Regions from separate parts of the Glutamicibacter sp. NPDC055354 genome, predicted to be linked through region 2. Evidence: riboswitches for the same ligand, from Rfam matches in the RefSeq annotation. Region 2 holds a riboswitch; each other region holds the start of a gene.
The links. Region 2 has a riboswitch for thiamine pyrophosphate ahead of thiO (glycine oxidase ThiO). Riboswitches for the same ligand answer to the same signal wherever they lie in the genome.

Region 1 (3,765 bases), 340 kb from region 2:
ATCATCGTGCAGACTTCGCTGTTCATGGTGGCGGGACTGATCGAACGCCGTGCCGGCAGCTCGAATGTCACCCGGCTCGGCTCGCTGGCCAAGCTTTCCCCGGCATTGGCCCTGCTCTTCTTCATCCCGGCCATCAATCTGGGCGGCATCCCGCCGTTCTCCGGATTCCTGGGCAAATTCGGGCTATTGCATGCGGCCGCGCAGGATGCCGATCCGCTGACCTGGGTCGTGATCGGCGCCGGATTGCTGACCAGCCTGCTGACCTTGATGGCGATCATCCGCGTGTGGGCCCGTGTGTTCTGGCGCCGTGCCGCTGATGCCGAGGTGCCCAACCAGGACCTGGTGGCCGAAGCGACGCAGGTCGCCGACGAGACGTTGGCCGGCGGCGCGCAGAACCCCCGCTTGGGGTTGAAACTGGCCAAGCAGCTGGAAGCCGACTCCTTGCCGTGGGGCATGCGCTACGCCACCGGTTCGCTGGTGCTTGCGGGCATCGCCCTGACCGTCTTTGCCGGGCCGATCTTCGAATTCTGCGAGCGGGTGGCTGCGGAACTGATCGCCCGCGAACCGTATATCAGCTCGATCTTGCCATTCTGATTGGAGGGATGATGCCGAACAAGAACTTTGAACCGCGTGACCAGCGCATTGACGATGCGCTGGATACCTCCGGCGTGCGCCACCGCGCGACACTCAAGCAGGAATGGCCGCTGCTTCTGCTGCTGCTCTTCGTCTGGGGTGCTCTCTGGCAGGACTTCTCCCTGGGGAACATGGTCTTCGGCGTGATCATCGCGCTGCTGATCGTGAACCTGTTCCCGCTGCCGCCGGTGGTCCTTTCGGGCCGGATCAATGCCTGGTACTGCCTGAAGCTGTTCATCTGGTTCCTCGGACAGGTCTTCGCGGCCAGCGTCCACGTGGCCTGGCTGGCGCTGGTCCGCGGGAAGCGCACCCGCAGCGCGGTCATTGCGGTCCCGCTGCGCACCGACTCGGACCTGATCGTGATGACCGTGGGCCACGTGCTCACGCTGATCCCGGGCTCCTTCGTGATCGACGTGGACCGCAGCTCGTCGACGCTGTACCTGCACTACATCGACATCGAGTCGCCTGCGGACGTGGAGAAGGCGCGTTCCGGCATCCGGGACATCGAACGCCGGCTGATCATGGCTATCGGCAGCCGAGACGAGTACGAAGCGATCAAGAGCGAATGCGGACCGAACTTTGATGCGAGGAAGGGGTAACATGCTGGATATCGTCATTTGGATCTGCGGCATCATGCTCGGGCTCGGTGCTGTCGCCTGCCTGGTCCGTGTTGCCAAGGGGCCGTCAATCCTTGACCGGGTGCTGGCCCTGGACGTGATGCTGCTGATCATCTCCGCCGCGCTGTGCCTGGAAATGGTGCTGCACAAGCACACCGACTACTTGCTGTTCGTCGTGGCCGCCTGCATGCTCGGGTTCATCGGTTCGGTGACCGTCTCGCGCTTCGTTTCGGATCAGAGGAACGCCTAATGGAAATCTTCCTTGATGTCCTCGTTGCCGTCCTGCTGATCCTTGGCTGCCTGATGTCATTGATCGCAGGCATCGGCTTGCTGACCTTCCCGGACATGCTCACCCGCATGCATGCAGCGACCAAACCGCAGGTACTCGGCTTCCTGCTGATTTTCGCTGGACTGGCCATTTACCTGCGCAGCTGGGCTGTGGTGCCGGTACTCGTGCTGGCCTGGGGAATGCAGCTATTGACCGCACCGGTTTCGGCCCACATGATTGGCCGTTCCGGCTACCGGACCAAGCACGCTGCCAAGGAAACCCTGTTCTCCGATGAGCTGAGCCACGTGGTCAACAAGGTCAACGGAACACCGCCGACCGGAACCACCCCGGTTTCCAAGACCGGATCGCCAGACGAACAAGATTGAGAAAAAGCGGGAGCCGCCCCTCTGGGCGGCTCCCGCTTTTGGCTCAACGCCGAAGCTTACTTGGTGAACTTGGCAACAACCTTGTTGGCGCTGCGATCAGCCACGGTCTGCAGGATTGCTGCGACCAGGGCCGAAACGACTGCGAAGCCCAAGGCACGGCGGAAAGAAGCTTCCGCTGCTTCCTCAGTGCCCTTGCGTGGTGCTTTGCTGCCGGTTGCCTTCAACCAAAGGAAATCAACCAGCTTGCCGCCGAGCATGCCAGCGCCAACGGTGATACCGGTAGTGGCAAGTTTCTGCACTTTATCCATTTTTTCCTCGCGATCAAGCTCTTGACATATCGTTCCTCTGCCCAGCATACCTGCGGTATGGTGGGGGAGCAGTAATTATTCCGACAGGGGAGCGTCAGACTTTTAAAAAAAGTCGCAAGACGCTGAGAGTGCGATAGATCGCAGACCCTCGAACCTGCCCCGGCTAGTACCGGCGAAGGAAGTCGAGCATCTCGGATGCGGATAGGCGCGGCAGTATGCCCTCATTCCGTCCATCTCCCCTCCTTTCCACAGGAGGACCAGCAATGAACGAAACAGTTTCGAAGCAGCGTACCGGCTGGCGTGTAGTTGATATCGTCGTCGCCTCGGTGATCGCCGTCGCTTCAGGGGTTATTTTCTGGGCGTGGAGTGCCGGCTATGGCCTGTTCTCACTCGCCTTTGCGGCTTTCCCGCCAGCCACCGCGCTGCTCACCGGCATGTGGCTCTTCCCGGCGGTGCTCGGCGCACTGATCATCCGCAAGCCAGGCGCCGCAATCTACTGCGAGCTGCTGGCCGCCGTAGTTGAAGCGCTGCTGGGCTCGCACTACGGCTTGACCGTACTGATCTCCGGCCTGGTCCAGGGCCTGGGTGCAGAGCTGGTCTTCGCAGCATTCCGCTACCGCAAGTGGAACCTGGGCGTGGCGCTGCTGGCCGGCTTGTTCGCTGGCTTGTTCGCCGGCATTTCCGAGGCCTACATCCTGGCCTACTATGTTGAGTACACCGCCGGAATGAAGATCTTCCACGTGATCGCCACCGGTATTTCCGGCGTAGTCGTCGCAGGGCTGCTGTCCTGGTTGGCCACGCGTGGACTGGCGAAGACCGGTGCATTGAGCGCCCTGCCGAGCCGGCGTGCGCACCTGGAAAGCGCAAAATGAGTTCCTTTGCCAATTCCGGCGCAGCCTCGCTGACCCAGCGCGGTGCCGCCATCACCGCAACGGGGTTCGGCTGGCAGCACTCCGAGAGGAAGAATCCTGCCATCTCGGGACTGGACCTTGTGATCCACGCCGGTGAGAAGGTGCTGCTGGTCGGTCCATCGGGCGCCGGCAAGTCAACCTTGCTGCACGCGATGGCCGGGTTGCTGGATGCGGATGAGGGCGATCAAGTCGCTGGCCGGCTGCTCATAGATGGCAGCGATGCCTTCATCCGGAGCCACCCGGTGGGCTTGATGCAGCAAGACCCGGAAACCCAGGTAGTGCAAAGCAGGGTCGCCGATGATGTGGCCTTTGGCGCGGAGAACCTCGGAATGGATCCCGAACTGATCCGCCAGCGGATCCCCGAAGTGCTGGACGCTGTGGGTCTGGGTGCGCTGTCCTTCGAGCACCGCACCCAGCAACTTTCCGGCGGACAGAAACAGCGGTTGGCCTTGGCCGGCATTCTGGCCATGGAACCCAGCGTCATGCTGCTCGATGAACCGACTGCCAATGTGGACCCGCAGAGCATTGAGCTCTTGCGCGATGCGGTGCTGAACGCCGCCCGGCTTTCCGGTGCCACGCTGGTCGTCGTGGAACACCGGATTGAAGCCTGGGCGCAGCATGTGGACCGGGTTATCGTGCTGC
Region 2 (3,765 bases):
GATGCCCGCCAAGCTACTGCTGCGTGCCCCACGGCAAGGGCATGACCGCAGAGCCGCCATCGGTACGCAACCGCGCGTAGGTGTGCACATCGATGCGTTCTCCGGCAACCAGGAATTTGCCCCGCTCGACACCTTCGTGCAGGAAGCCGTTGCTTTCTGCCACATGCTTCGACCCGGGATTATTTGCCCGCAAGCCCAGCTCCAAGCGGTACAGTCCCAGCTCGTCGAACAGGTAATCCACCAAGGTTGCCACGGCGCGGGTGGCCAGCGACCGGCCCCGGTAATTCTGGTTCATCCAATACCAAATCCACGCGTTCCGATTGGCCGGGTCGACCGTACCGCACACCAGTCCCACCAGCCGATCCCGATATGCGACGGCCATCGCCTGCTGGCGTTCCCCGGCCTCCAGCAGTGCGCGCACATACGACTCAGCCTTTTGCGGGGAATCGGCGTCGCCTTGGCGCAGCATGTCGGGGTTCGAGGAGAATGCCTCGAAGACCGCTTCGGCATCCGAAAGGCGCAGCCGGCGCACCGTGAATTCACCGTCGGCATGCACGGTTTCCTTCGGTCCTGCAGATGGCTGCGGATGAGCGGCGACCGTGCCCTGGTGGAAGAGCAGCTGCCAGCGGCCCTGCTCATGGATCCACAGTGAACTGCGTTCGCTGGGGGAACCGGAGAGCAGCTTCCAGCGCAGCAGCACCAGCTGGTCTGAAAGCTGGAGAGCCACCGGGCTTTCGACTTTCAACGCCCCGGCAGCCCGTGCCGGCTCCTGGGCCAGCTGGGCAATGATGGCCTCGCGATCATAGACTCGCCCTCTGGCTCCCACCTCGGCGAACCGAGGATGCAAGCGCCGCTGCAATTGCTCCTGGCTATGGCGTTGGCTAGATTCCAAGAGTTCTTGCTCCAACGAGATGATGGTGCTGGATAGCGCAGAACCTTGGGAAAGCTCGATAGGGAAGTCATGGAATGCCATGTCAGCAAGTACATCACAGAAGATGACGGAACTGCGTTCAGTGAAGTTCGACTTTATGAGCTGCATCATGCTTATAATCGCTGTAATCCGCGGGAGCCTGAATCGACCAGGCTGAGAGGGCACCGAGCCGACCGCTACACCTGATGCGGGTCATGCCGCCGTAGGAAGGAAGCGTGCCCTTGTGCATGTCAACATTGTTGGCGCCGGGATAATCGGCCTGGCCGTCGCGTTCGAGCTGGATTCACGCGCACACACCGTCACCCTCATCGATCCGGCACCCGGCCAAGGTGCAAGCTACGCGGCAGCAGGAATGCTGGCCCCGGCAGCTGAAACGGTCTGGGGCAATGGCCCGTTGCACCAGCTGCTTGCCGCCTCGAATGCCGCCTATCCGCAGTTCATCGAGCGCATCGAATCGGCCACCGGGCAACGCCCGGACTACTTGCAGAACTCCACGCTCGTTGTCGCCGCAGAGCCTGCGGACCGCGAAGCCCTGCACGAGCTGGCCGAACTGCAGATATCCCTCGGCCTGTCAGCGCAAAAGCTGCTGCCCAGCCAAGCCCGCAAGCTCGAACCAGCCTTGGCCGCCAATATTGCTGGCGCGGTCCTGTGCCAAGATGACCACCAGGTCGACCCTCGATCCATCGTCAAGATCCTGTTGGAGCATCTGCGTCCGCACCTGGTCGAGGAACGGGCGCAGGCACTGGTGACCGACGGGAAGCGGACCACCGCTGTGTGCACCGCATCGGGCCGAATCTTCGAAGCGGAGCAGACCATCGTGGCCACCGGTCTTGGCACCCTCGATGGCTTGAACGAACTTCCGCTGCGTCCGGTCTACGGAGACATCCTCCGGATCCAGGGACCAGCAGGCCCGCCGCTCATCACCCGCACCATCCGCGGCATCGTGCACCGGGAACAGGTGTATCTAGTGCCGAGAAGGGACGGCAGCCTCGTCCTTGGCGCCAGTGTCCGTGAAGACCGGCAACAAGCGGTGAACATTGGCGCGATGCACCTGCTGCTGGACAACGCGAGAAAGCTTGTCCCCGGCATCAGCGACTGCACGCTGAACGAGGCAACGGCCCGGGCACGTCCCGCCACGCCAGATGACCGGCCGCTGCTTGGACGCCTTGATCCAGGGCTGCTGCTCTGCACCGGGTACTCCCGGCACGGCGTGCTGCTGGCTCCGCTGGGCGCAACGCTCACTGCGGATCTCGCCCACGGCCACCAATCCCACCCCTTGCACCAGGCTGTGGATCCCCACCGCTTTGCCAACGCAACCTAGACCGCTCACCGAACGGAGCAGCAACCATGACAAGCATCGGCATCAATTTCAATTCACGGCAACTGAACCTGGACGAAGGAACCACCCTTCGCGAATTCATCAGCACGCAAATCGGCAAGGAACTGGACGCCAACTCGGTGGCCGCTGACGGCAGCAAGCTCGGAGTTGCCGCCGCCGTCAATGGCGCTGTCGTTCCACGCAGCGCCTGGAATAGCTACCTGCTGGCCGAAGGGCACAGCATTGAACTCGTTACCGCGGCCCAGGGAGGCTAGGCATGGAAACGCGCAACATCACCGAGCTGGACATCCACAGCGACCCATTCCAAATCGCCGGACGCTCCTTGTCCTCGCGCCTGATCCTCGGCACCGGGGGAGCGAGTTCGCTGACCACCCTGGAAAGCGCGCTGCAGGCCTCCGGAACGGAGCTGACCACCGTGGCCATCCGCCACTTTTCGGCGGCCGGCGCAGGCAACGTGTATGAACTGCTGCAGCGCAACAACGTGATTGCGCTGCCCAACACCGCTGGATGCTTCACCGCCCGCGATGCGATCCTCACCGCGCACCTGGCCCGTGAAGCTCTGGAAACCAATTGGATCAAGCTCGAAGTCATTGCCGATGAGCACACGCTGCTGCCGGACCCGCTGGAACTGCATGCGGCCACCGAGCAACTAGTGGCCGACGGGTTCCAGGTTTTCGCCTACACCAATGATGATCCGGCACTTGCCCAGCGCCTGCAGGACGCCGGGGTTGCGGCAATCATGCCGGCCGGAGCACCGATCGGCTCGGGCCTGGGGATCCTGAATCCGCACAATATTTCCACCATCGTCTCGCGCGCGCAGGTACCGGTGATCCTTGACGCCGGGGTGGGCACCGCCTCGGATGCGGCCCTGGCCATGGAGCTCGGCTGCGACGCGGTGCTGCTGGCCAGCGCGGTGACCCGGGCGCACAACGCGCCGCTCATGGCCAGGGCCATGAAGGATGCCGTGCGTGCCGGGCGCGCCGCGCGGCTCGCTGGCCGGATCCCGCGCCGCGATACCGCACTGGCCTCCTCGCCGGCCGAAGGCATGATGCAAACCCTGGTCGGTGACTTCTCGTGAGCCGGGAAGCCTTGGTAGCACCCGGCGCGGAGCTGGAACCGGAAGAGCTGGCGCGCTATTCCCGGCACTTGTCCTTGCCCGGGGTGGGAGAAGAAGGGCAACGCCGCATCGCCAACGCCAAGGTGCTGGTTATCGGAGCCGGGGGCCTGGGCAGTCCCATTGCCAGCTACCTGGTCGCTGCGGGAATCGGCACCCTCGGGATCATCGACGATGACACCGTCGAGCTGTCCAATCTGCAACGACAAACCATGCACCGGCAACAGGATGCAGGGCGCCTGAAAGTGGATTCGGTGCGGCGGATGGCCCACGAGCAGAACCGGAACGTCCAGATCATCACCGTGGATGAAAAGCTGGATGAATCCAACGCAGTGGCGCTATTCAGTGAATACGACTTGGTCATCGACGGCAGCGACAACT
Region 3 (3,765 bases), 190 kb from region 2:
CGGCCATGGCGACGAAACTCGACATGCAGATGCAGCGCTTGCATACCGAAGTCCACGGCCATGATGCCAATCAGGCACCGAGCCAAGAGGCGGATTTCGATACGACAGCGATCCAGGGGCTGCTGTCGCTGGCTCAGCAAGCCAAGGACGGGAACCAGGAGAAGGACTTGGATCACTAGCCGTTCATGCCCTCGAAGGACAATGCTGCTTCGGGGCCGGAAACCAAAAAAGATCCTCGGCCGAGGCCGAGGATCTTTGATTTGGTAGCGGCGCCGGGACTCGATCCCGGGACCTCACGATTATGAGTCGTGCGCTCTAACCAGCTGAGCTACGCCGCCACAAGTGAGAAGCAATCCAGTAGAAGCCAAGAATGCTTCTCACTCAGAGCCCCCTGCCGGAATCGATCCGGCGACCTCGTTCTTACCAAGAACGCGCTCTACCACTGAGCTAAGGGGGCAACGAGTAAATACTCTACACGGATTTCCCGGCAAAGAAAAATCGGCGGATCACCCCGGAAAAGACCCGGAAAATTCTGTAAAACCACTAGTCAATGGCTATTTATCCCCTCACTCGCCACCCCGGGGACGAAGGGTGGGACAAAAAGTGCCCTGGTGACGATGCTCACGGGAGTGCTCCTCGTGGTCAATCGCGGATTTGCCCGGGTGCGCAGGATAGAATCCCGCGGATTCTTCCCGGTGGCCAAGCATCGAATTACTCCGCTTGGAATTTCGGAACGCTGCCACCTTTTCCCGCTCCAGAACCCGTGACCGAGCGGCACTTGGGCAACACCCGATCCACCCTGGCACGCAGGCACGGCTCCAGCGGCCGGCAGTTGGATCCCAGGCCGCGAACCGGGGTGCTGGAAACCGCCAGGAAGGCAACAGCTCCTTGCCGCCCATTCCGGTCTTGAGTAGGAATATTGTGACCTCAGCAACAAATTCCCGACGGATTTTGCAAACCTCAAAAACCTGTGTAAAGTATTTACCTGTTGCCCCCTTAGCTCAGTGGTAGAGCGCGTTCTTGGTAAGAACGAGGTCGCCGGATCGATTCCGGCAGGGGGCTCGAAATAAGAGAGGCAATCTGGTTCCAGATTGCCTCTCTTTTCGTTTATCCCGCAGATGCCGTGTAGCCACTGCGAGCATGGCCCAGGGCACACCCCAAGCTGCAGCACCGGCTACCGGCTGCGTCTTGCGCCCCGGATTCCAGGTGCCCCCGGCAAGAGTCTCCGGCCAATGAAAAGCATCTTGGCCCGCCACAGCCGGCCCTTCCCACTTCCTTGATGTCAGGCCCTGACCACTGGGTTTGCGTTTAACCCTCGCAAGCGTGCTAAGTTGTTCGCGACCACACGGGTGCCCTGGCAAGGGCTGAGATCGGGCTATCGCCGTCCGCGACCGTTGAACCTGTCCGGGTAATGCCGGCGAAGGAAGTGAGTTTCCCCAGTGGAACAAATTGAACAGCACCCTGCCCACACCCTTGCCTACCGTGAATCTGCGGGAATTTCTGTTCCCGTCACGCAGATCCAATTGGCAGACTCCCCCAATGGACAGTCCAACGAGCCGCTGGCTGTATATCGCACCAGCGGACCGGGAAGCGAGCCCACCCAAGGCCTGCAACCCTTCCGCGAGCGGTGGATCCTGGAACGCGGGGACGTGGAAACCTATGCAGGCCGCGAACGCAACCTGCACGACGACGGACGCTCAGCGGTCCGCCGCGGCACGGCCAGCGCGGAATGGGCCGGACGCTCAGCCCCGCCGCTGCAGGCCGTTGGCGGAGCCCGCGTGACGCAAATGCACTATGCGCGTGCCGGGATCATCACCCCGGAAATGCGCTATGTGGCCCTGCGCGAGGAATGCGATGTCGAGCTGGTGCGCAGCGAGCTCGCGGCCGGGCGAGCCATCATCCCGGCGAACATCAACCACCCGGAATCCGAGCCGATGATCATCGGCAAGGCGTTCCTGGTCAAGATCAATGCGAATATCGGCAACTCGGCGGTGACCAGCTCCATCGCAGAAGAAGTCTCCAAGCTCCAGTGGGCGGCCAAATGGGGCGCGGACACGGTTATGGACCTGTCCACCGGAGATGACATCCACACCACCCGCGAGTGGATCATCCGCAACTCCCCGGTCCCCATCGGCACCGTGCCGATCTACCAGGCGTTGGAGAAGGTCAACGGCGAAGCCAACGAACTGACCTGGGAGATCTTCCGCGACACCGTCATTGAGCAGTGCGAGCAGGGCGTGGACTACATGACCATCCACGCCGGGGTGCTGCTGCGCTACATCCCGCTGACTGCCAACCGGGTCACCGGCATGGTCTCGCGTGGCGGGTCCATCATGGCCGGCTGGTGCTTGGCGCACCACCAGGAGAATTTCCTCTACACCCACTTCGATCAGCTGTGCGAGATCTTCGCGCAGTACGACGTGGCCTTCTCGCTGGGCGACGGGCTGCGCCCGGGTTCCATCGCAGATGCGAACGACGCCGCCCAGTTCGCCGAGCTGGACACCCTGGCCGAGCTGACCAAGCGCGCCTGGAAGTACGATGTGCAGGTGATGGTCGAAGGCCCGGGGCATATCCCGTTCCATCTGGTGCGCGAGAATGTGGAACGCCAACAGCAGCTGTGCGATGGGGCGCCGTTCTATACCCTGGGCCCGCTGGTCACCGACATCGCCCCGGGCTACGACCACATCACCAGCGCCATTGGCGCCACGGAGATCGCACGGTACGGGACCGCGATGCTCTGCTACGTCACTCCCAAGGAGCATCTGGGACTGCCCAACCGGGATGATGTGAAGACCGGGGTGATCACCTACAAGATCGCTGCGCACGCCGCCGATCTGGCCAAGGGCCACCCGGGCGCCACAGCGCGGGATGATGCGCTGAGCAAGGCGCGCTTCGAATTCCGCTGGAATGACCAGTTCGCGTTGTCCCTTGACCCGGTCACCGCACAGGAATTCCATGATGAGACCTTGCCGGCCGAGCCGGCCAAGACCGCCCACTTCTGCTCCATGTGCGGGCCGAAGTTCTGCTCCATGCGCATCTCCCAGGATATCCGCGACGAGTACGGCTCGGCCGAGGCGCAAGCCGCCCTGGCCGGGATGGCGCAGAAAAGCAGGCAGTTCCTGGAAAGCGGCGGCACGGTCTATCTCGGGGACGGGATCCCGGTGGGAACTCCTGCTCCGTAAATAGCCTGCGGCGCACGAAAAACGCCCTTGGGGCAAGCTTTCGGCTTGCCCCAAGGGCGTTATTCAATGCTGTTCAGCTGCGTGCGGCTGGCTTAGTAGTCGCGACGTCCACCGCTGCGGCCCGAGTCGCTGAAGCGATCCTTGCCGCCGCGTCCGCCACCGCCGAAGCCGCCACGTCCGCCGCCGCGTCCGCCACCGAAACCGCCACGGCCGCCACTGCGTCCGCCGCCGAAGCCACCACCACGGCCGCCACGGAAGCCACCGCGGTCGCCTTCGTCGTCACGGCGCGGGCTGCGGCCATTGTCGAGCTCGAGCTCGATGGCTTCGCCGCCGATGCGGGTCTTGGACAGTGCACGCCACTGGTCCTTGCTCAGCTCTGCTGGCAACTCGACCAGGGTGTGGTCCGAACGGATCTCGATGCCGCCGATTTCCGAAGAATCGAAGCCGCCCTCGTTGGCCAGTGCGCCAACGATCGAGCCCGGCTGCACGCGGTTGCGTCGGCCTACGGCCAGACGGTACATGGCGTTGCCTTCGGCAGCGGTCTTGCGGGCACGTGGACCGCGATCGCCACGGTCACCGCGTT
Region 4 (3,765 bases), on a different contig from region 2:
GACCACGGCCAGGCCTGCGCCGCCGCCGGCGCGGATCGCGGCGGCATCGTCTTGGGTAATTGCGCCGATCGCTACGCAGGGCAGCTTGGCCAAGGCAGCGGCTCGCGCAAAGCCGTCCAGCCCCAGGGGAACAGGATGGTCTTTTTTCGTCGGAGTGGCGCGGATGGCTCCTACACCGAGGTAGTCGATCACCGAGGCGTCCTTGTTCGCCTGGGCCAATTGCTCATCGCTGGAAGCACTCAAGCCGATGATGCCCTCGCCAATGATCTGGCGAGCCAGCTGTACCGGCACATCTTTTTGCCCGATATGGATGCCGTTCACTGCTGCGCCAGCAGCCCGTGCCGCGAGGTAGACGTCAATGCGGTCATTGATCAGCAACTGGGCTTTGCCCTCGGTGAGCTTGGCAGCCGCGCAGGCCAGCTCGAAGAATTCCCGGGCGCTTTCATCCTTGGCGCGCAGCTGGATCCACCCGATCCCTCCGGCGACGGCGCCCTCGATAACTTCCAGGGTGCTGCGTGGGGTGCAGCTGGCAGTGTTGGCTACTAGATAAGCGCCGTAATTATGCATGGTTCAATTCCTCGTACTTCAAAGTTTTCAGTTCCCCGGGATCGGCAGCCGACAGCGCATCAAGGAAGGCAACTGCGAAGCTGCCCGGACCGGAGCTGCCAGCCAGGGCCTTTTCCGCGGCCAGGCCATAGAAACCGTGGGCTGCGATGGTGGCCTCGAACGGGTCATCGTGGACCGCAACCATTCCGGCGCAGACCGCGCCCAAGGCGCAGCCGCCACCTGTCATCCGGGTCAAGCCAATTCCGTTGGTATGCACCAAGACGGTACGCGTGGCGTCGATGATGGCGTCAGCCTGGCCGGAAATGGCCACTACGCAGTCGTTTTCCGTGGCCAGTTCGCGTCCCGCCGCCAAGGCGGCAGAAACCTCATCCAAGGCATCGACACCGCGCGAAGCAGATTGCCGGCCGGCCAGGGCCAGGATTTCCGAGGCGTTGCCGCGAATCAGGGTCGGGCGTTGCCGGACAATGCGCCGGGCAAACTCCGTGCGCACCGGAAGCGCTCCCACTGCCACTGGATCCAGGACCCAGGGGGTGCCTGCAGCGCTCGCCGACTGCACAGCTTCTTCCATGGCGGTCAGCTGTTCAGTGCTTGGAGTTCCCAAATTCACCAATACGGCTGAAGCTGCCTGCGCGAATGGGCCGGTCTCTCCGGGCAGATCCGTCATGGCCGGGGAAGCCCCGGATGCCAGCAGGACATTGGCGGTGAAATTGGATACGACGGTATTGGTCAGGCAAAAAACCAAAGGTGATTGTTGCCGGTATTTTTGGGCAACTGCATGCAAAGCCATGCGACATCCCTCCGCTAGCGTGAACTAGATCAGGTTCTACGGGTCTTATCTCAGTCGGTTGATCCGACACCCCGTGTCACTGCCATAGAGCGTACGCACAACCGGTTCCGAGGACAAGTTACTTACGCTCGCGCCGCGCCACCAAGGCCTTGAGCGTGGCCGCATCCACCTTCTGCGCGGCCGCCAACGCCCAGAGGTGATCCACGGCGGCCAGGAGATCTTCACTGGTATCCACCGGCTGCGGCCGCTCGTTGACCACTGTGCCGGCACGGCGCCGGGAGGTGATCAGCTCTTCGGCTTCCAGCTCCTTGTAGGCGCGCGCCACTGTACCGGCAGCGACGCCGAGGTCCGTGGCCAGCGCACGCACAGTAGGCAGCTTGCTCCCCGAGGGCAGATCTCCCAAGGAGATCAGTGAAGCAATCTGCGAGCGGATCTGCTCATAGGGCGGGGTAGCTGCTTGGAGGTCAACACTGATCTGCGTGCTCATGAAGTAGCTGCCGGCTGATGTTCCCGCACGAAGGCGCTACCGGGGCGCTCTAGGAAAATGACTGCTGGGACAACGAAGATAAGCAATGCAAAGAGTCCCAGCCCGGCCGGGAATCCGTAGCCAATGAGCAGCATGGCTACCACTGCACTGGTGATAACACGCATTGAACGCAGTTCCAGGACCTTGCGGTACCAGATTTCTTCGGCCGACGAGACAGCCCAGGGAATAATCGCCCGGCGGGAGAACCAGACGAATCCAAGATGGGTTGCCAGCAACAGCAGGATCAAGCCTGCAACCATTGTCTTGCCTGGAGGTGCGAAGCCCCACAAATAGTCCAGTGGCGGATCGAGCAGAAAATAGGTGCTGGTGGCAAACAGCAAGCCAGCGGCGATGTAGGACCACAAGGGCAAGGGTGCGTGGTACTTGGTTGCTGCAGACGCCTGCCGGGCCACCGTGCTGACGTAGCTGAGATAAAGCGCATTGAGAACGGCATAGATCAAAGCCGCACCGGCAAAGATCATTAAGATCCACGTAGTTCGCTCATTGGTAGGCATCTGGAGCTCGTCATCCAGTGGCAAGAATGACCAGCCGATTGCAACGCTGAGTAAGGTGAGTGCTGCAGTTACGTATTGCAAGGTGAATAGTTGATCACGCAAACGCGAGAAGGCGGTCCGTTCCCTGGTGGTGGATTGAGCTGAGAATGTAGAGCGCGGTCCCCAGAAGAGCAACGTGAGGGCTACCGCAAGGGCGCCATAGCTAACGAACTCGTACTGTCCATCCGGCGAATTAGCCTGCGAGTAATTGACCACCGACACGGTGAAGGCCAGCAAGACGATGCCGATATTGCGCATCAAGCGGTTGAGCCAGACCGTGCGCAACGCTTGGTTGTCTTCGACCGAGATGCCGGCCAAGGCAGGTTTTTTCAGGATAACTACGGTAATCACAGCCGCGGCCACGACGATCCCTGCCAGGGCCACGATGAATACCGGGAGCATCTGTGTGCCCGGCAACCGCCCATCATACGGACCCTCCGACGTGTATGAATAGATGCCGTCAAAATCAAAGGTCGTGAATTCCGAGGCCGGAACGCCAACGAGCCCTTCGACTTTGGACGCCGGCCACAGGGAGCCGACCGCGATCAGCAGCAAAAGCCCAACGAAAGCCCCTAGGGCCTTGGGAAACGGAGTTGTCAGGCTGCGGGCCTCTAATGAAGCGGTGCGCACTGGCTGGAGTTCCTTGGGCCAAGTGAACAAGCCGATGAGGTAAACCAGAAGAACCCAGATCCCCGGAGTGAGTGCTTCAGCGAGAGCCGAACCTGAATTGGGCTCGGTCATTGAAACGCGCCAGGTCTCAGACAAATCCCATGAGGTTGAAGCAAAGAATGCGATCAATGCGCACCAGAACGAGTGGGATCGGGCCCGGTCGATAGCTGGTGTTCCACGCCTGTGCGCCACCGAACGCAACCAAACGCAGATGATTGCGGCAACGAAAGCGATGGATATGGCGCTCGCCGAGAACTGGTTCATGGAAATCAATGTATCAACTATTTGATACATATTGAATCCTCTGGCGAATTAAACGATGAAAAATAGTCCCAGTGACGTACGCTCAAATCATGGGTCTGTTTACTTCCACTCCGTTGCCCGAACCGGTCGGTGATTCCGCACCTCCGGTGGACGAGCATCCATCGCGCATAGCAACAGTTCTGAGTCATTTGCGGCGTTCTGCGGACACGCGGATCACGCATCCGCGACGCTTCCGCCTGCAGCAGCTCAAGGCACTGGAGAAGATGCTGGAAGAGCATCTGGAAGACTTCGTCCAGGCCTTGGCCGAGGACTTGGGCAAGAGTGCCACCGAAGCCAAATTCTCCGAAATCGACGTGGTGCGCGCGGAAATAGATTTCGCCCAGCGCCACCTCGTTGAG

Region 1: it holds a riboswitch for thiamine pyrophosphate, as region 2 does, so the genes downstream of both, ACWICV_RS06975 (ECF transporter S component) here and thiO (glycine oxidase ThiO) in region 2, are expected to answer to the same signal.
Region 3: it holds a riboswitch for thiamine pyrophosphate, as region 2 does, so the genes downstream of both, thiC (phosphomethylpyrimidine synthase ThiC) here and thiO (glycine oxidase ThiO) in region 2, are expected to answer to the same signal.
Region 4: it holds a riboswitch for thiamine pyrophosphate, as region 2 does, so the genes downstream of both, thiM (hydroxyethylthiazole kinase) here and thiO (glycine oxidase ThiO) in region 2, are expected to answer to the same signal.

What each region holds. Positions count from the first base shown of each region.
Region 1 covers NZ_JBSHMB010000001.1:1,492,142-1,495,906, reverse strand. Annotated here, with positions in the region: gene ACWICV_RS07000 (Na+/H+ antiporter subunit D) at 1-594, shown strand, start outside; gene ACWICV_RS06995 (Na+/H+ antiporter subunit E) at 603-1,232, shown strand; gene ACWICV_RS06990 (monovalent cation/H+ antiporter complex subunit F) at 1,234-1,500, shown strand; gene mnhG (monovalent cation/H(+) antiporter subunit G) at 1,500-1,904, shown strand; gene ACWICV_RS06980 (DUF4235 domain-containing protein) at 1,961-2,212, opposite strand; TPP riboswitch at 2,288-2,410, shown strand; gene ACWICV_RS06975 (ECF transporter S component) at 2,476-3,084, shown strand; gene ACWICV_RS06970 (ATP-binding cassette domain-containing protein) at 3,081-3,765, shown strand, end outside.
Region 2 covers NZ_JBSHMB010000001.1:1,156,314-1,160,078, reverse strand. Annotated here, with positions in the region: gene ACWICV_RS05320 (GNAT family N-acetyltransferase) at 14-973, opposite strand; TPP riboswitch at 1,053-1,157, shown strand; gene thiO (glycine oxidase ThiO) at 1,155-2,252, shown strand; gene thiS (sulfur carrier protein ThiS) at 2,279-2,524, shown strand; gene ACWICV_RS05305 (thiazole synthase) at 2,527-3,348, shown strand; gene moeB (molybdopterin-synthase adenylyltransferase MoeB) at 3,345-3,765, shown strand, end outside.
Region 3 covers NZ_JBSHMB010000001.1:1,341,412-1,345,176, forward strand. Annotated here, with positions in the region: gene ACWICV_RS06260 (GTP pyrophosphokinase) at 1-179, shown strand, start outside; tRNA gene ACWICV_RS06265 (tRNA-Met) at 262-338, opposite strand; tRNA gene ACWICV_RS06270 (tRNA-Thr) at 386-457, opposite strand; tRNA gene ACWICV_RS06275 (tRNA-Thr) at 991-1,062, shown strand; TPP riboswitch at 1,336-1,443, shown strand; gene thiC (phosphomethylpyrimidine synthase ThiC) at 1,440-3,182, shown strand; gene ACWICV_RS06285 (DEAD/DEAH box helicase) at 3,275-3,765, opposite strand, start outside.
Region 4 covers NZ_JBSHMB010000003.1:334,027-337,791, forward strand. Annotated here, with positions in the region: gene thiE (thiamine phosphate synthase) at 1-567, opposite strand, end outside; gene thiM (hydroxyethylthiazole kinase) at 560-1,354, opposite strand; TPP riboswitch at 1,344-1,438, opposite strand; gene ACWICV_RS14850 (GntR family transcriptional regulator) at 1,473-1,841, opposite strand; gene ACWICV_RS14855 (hypothetical protein) at 1,838-3,175, opposite strand; gene ACWICV_RS14860 (hypothetical protein) at 3,162-3,392, shown strand; gene ACWICV_RS14865 (aldehyde dehydrogenase family protein) at 3,457-3,765, shown strand, end outside.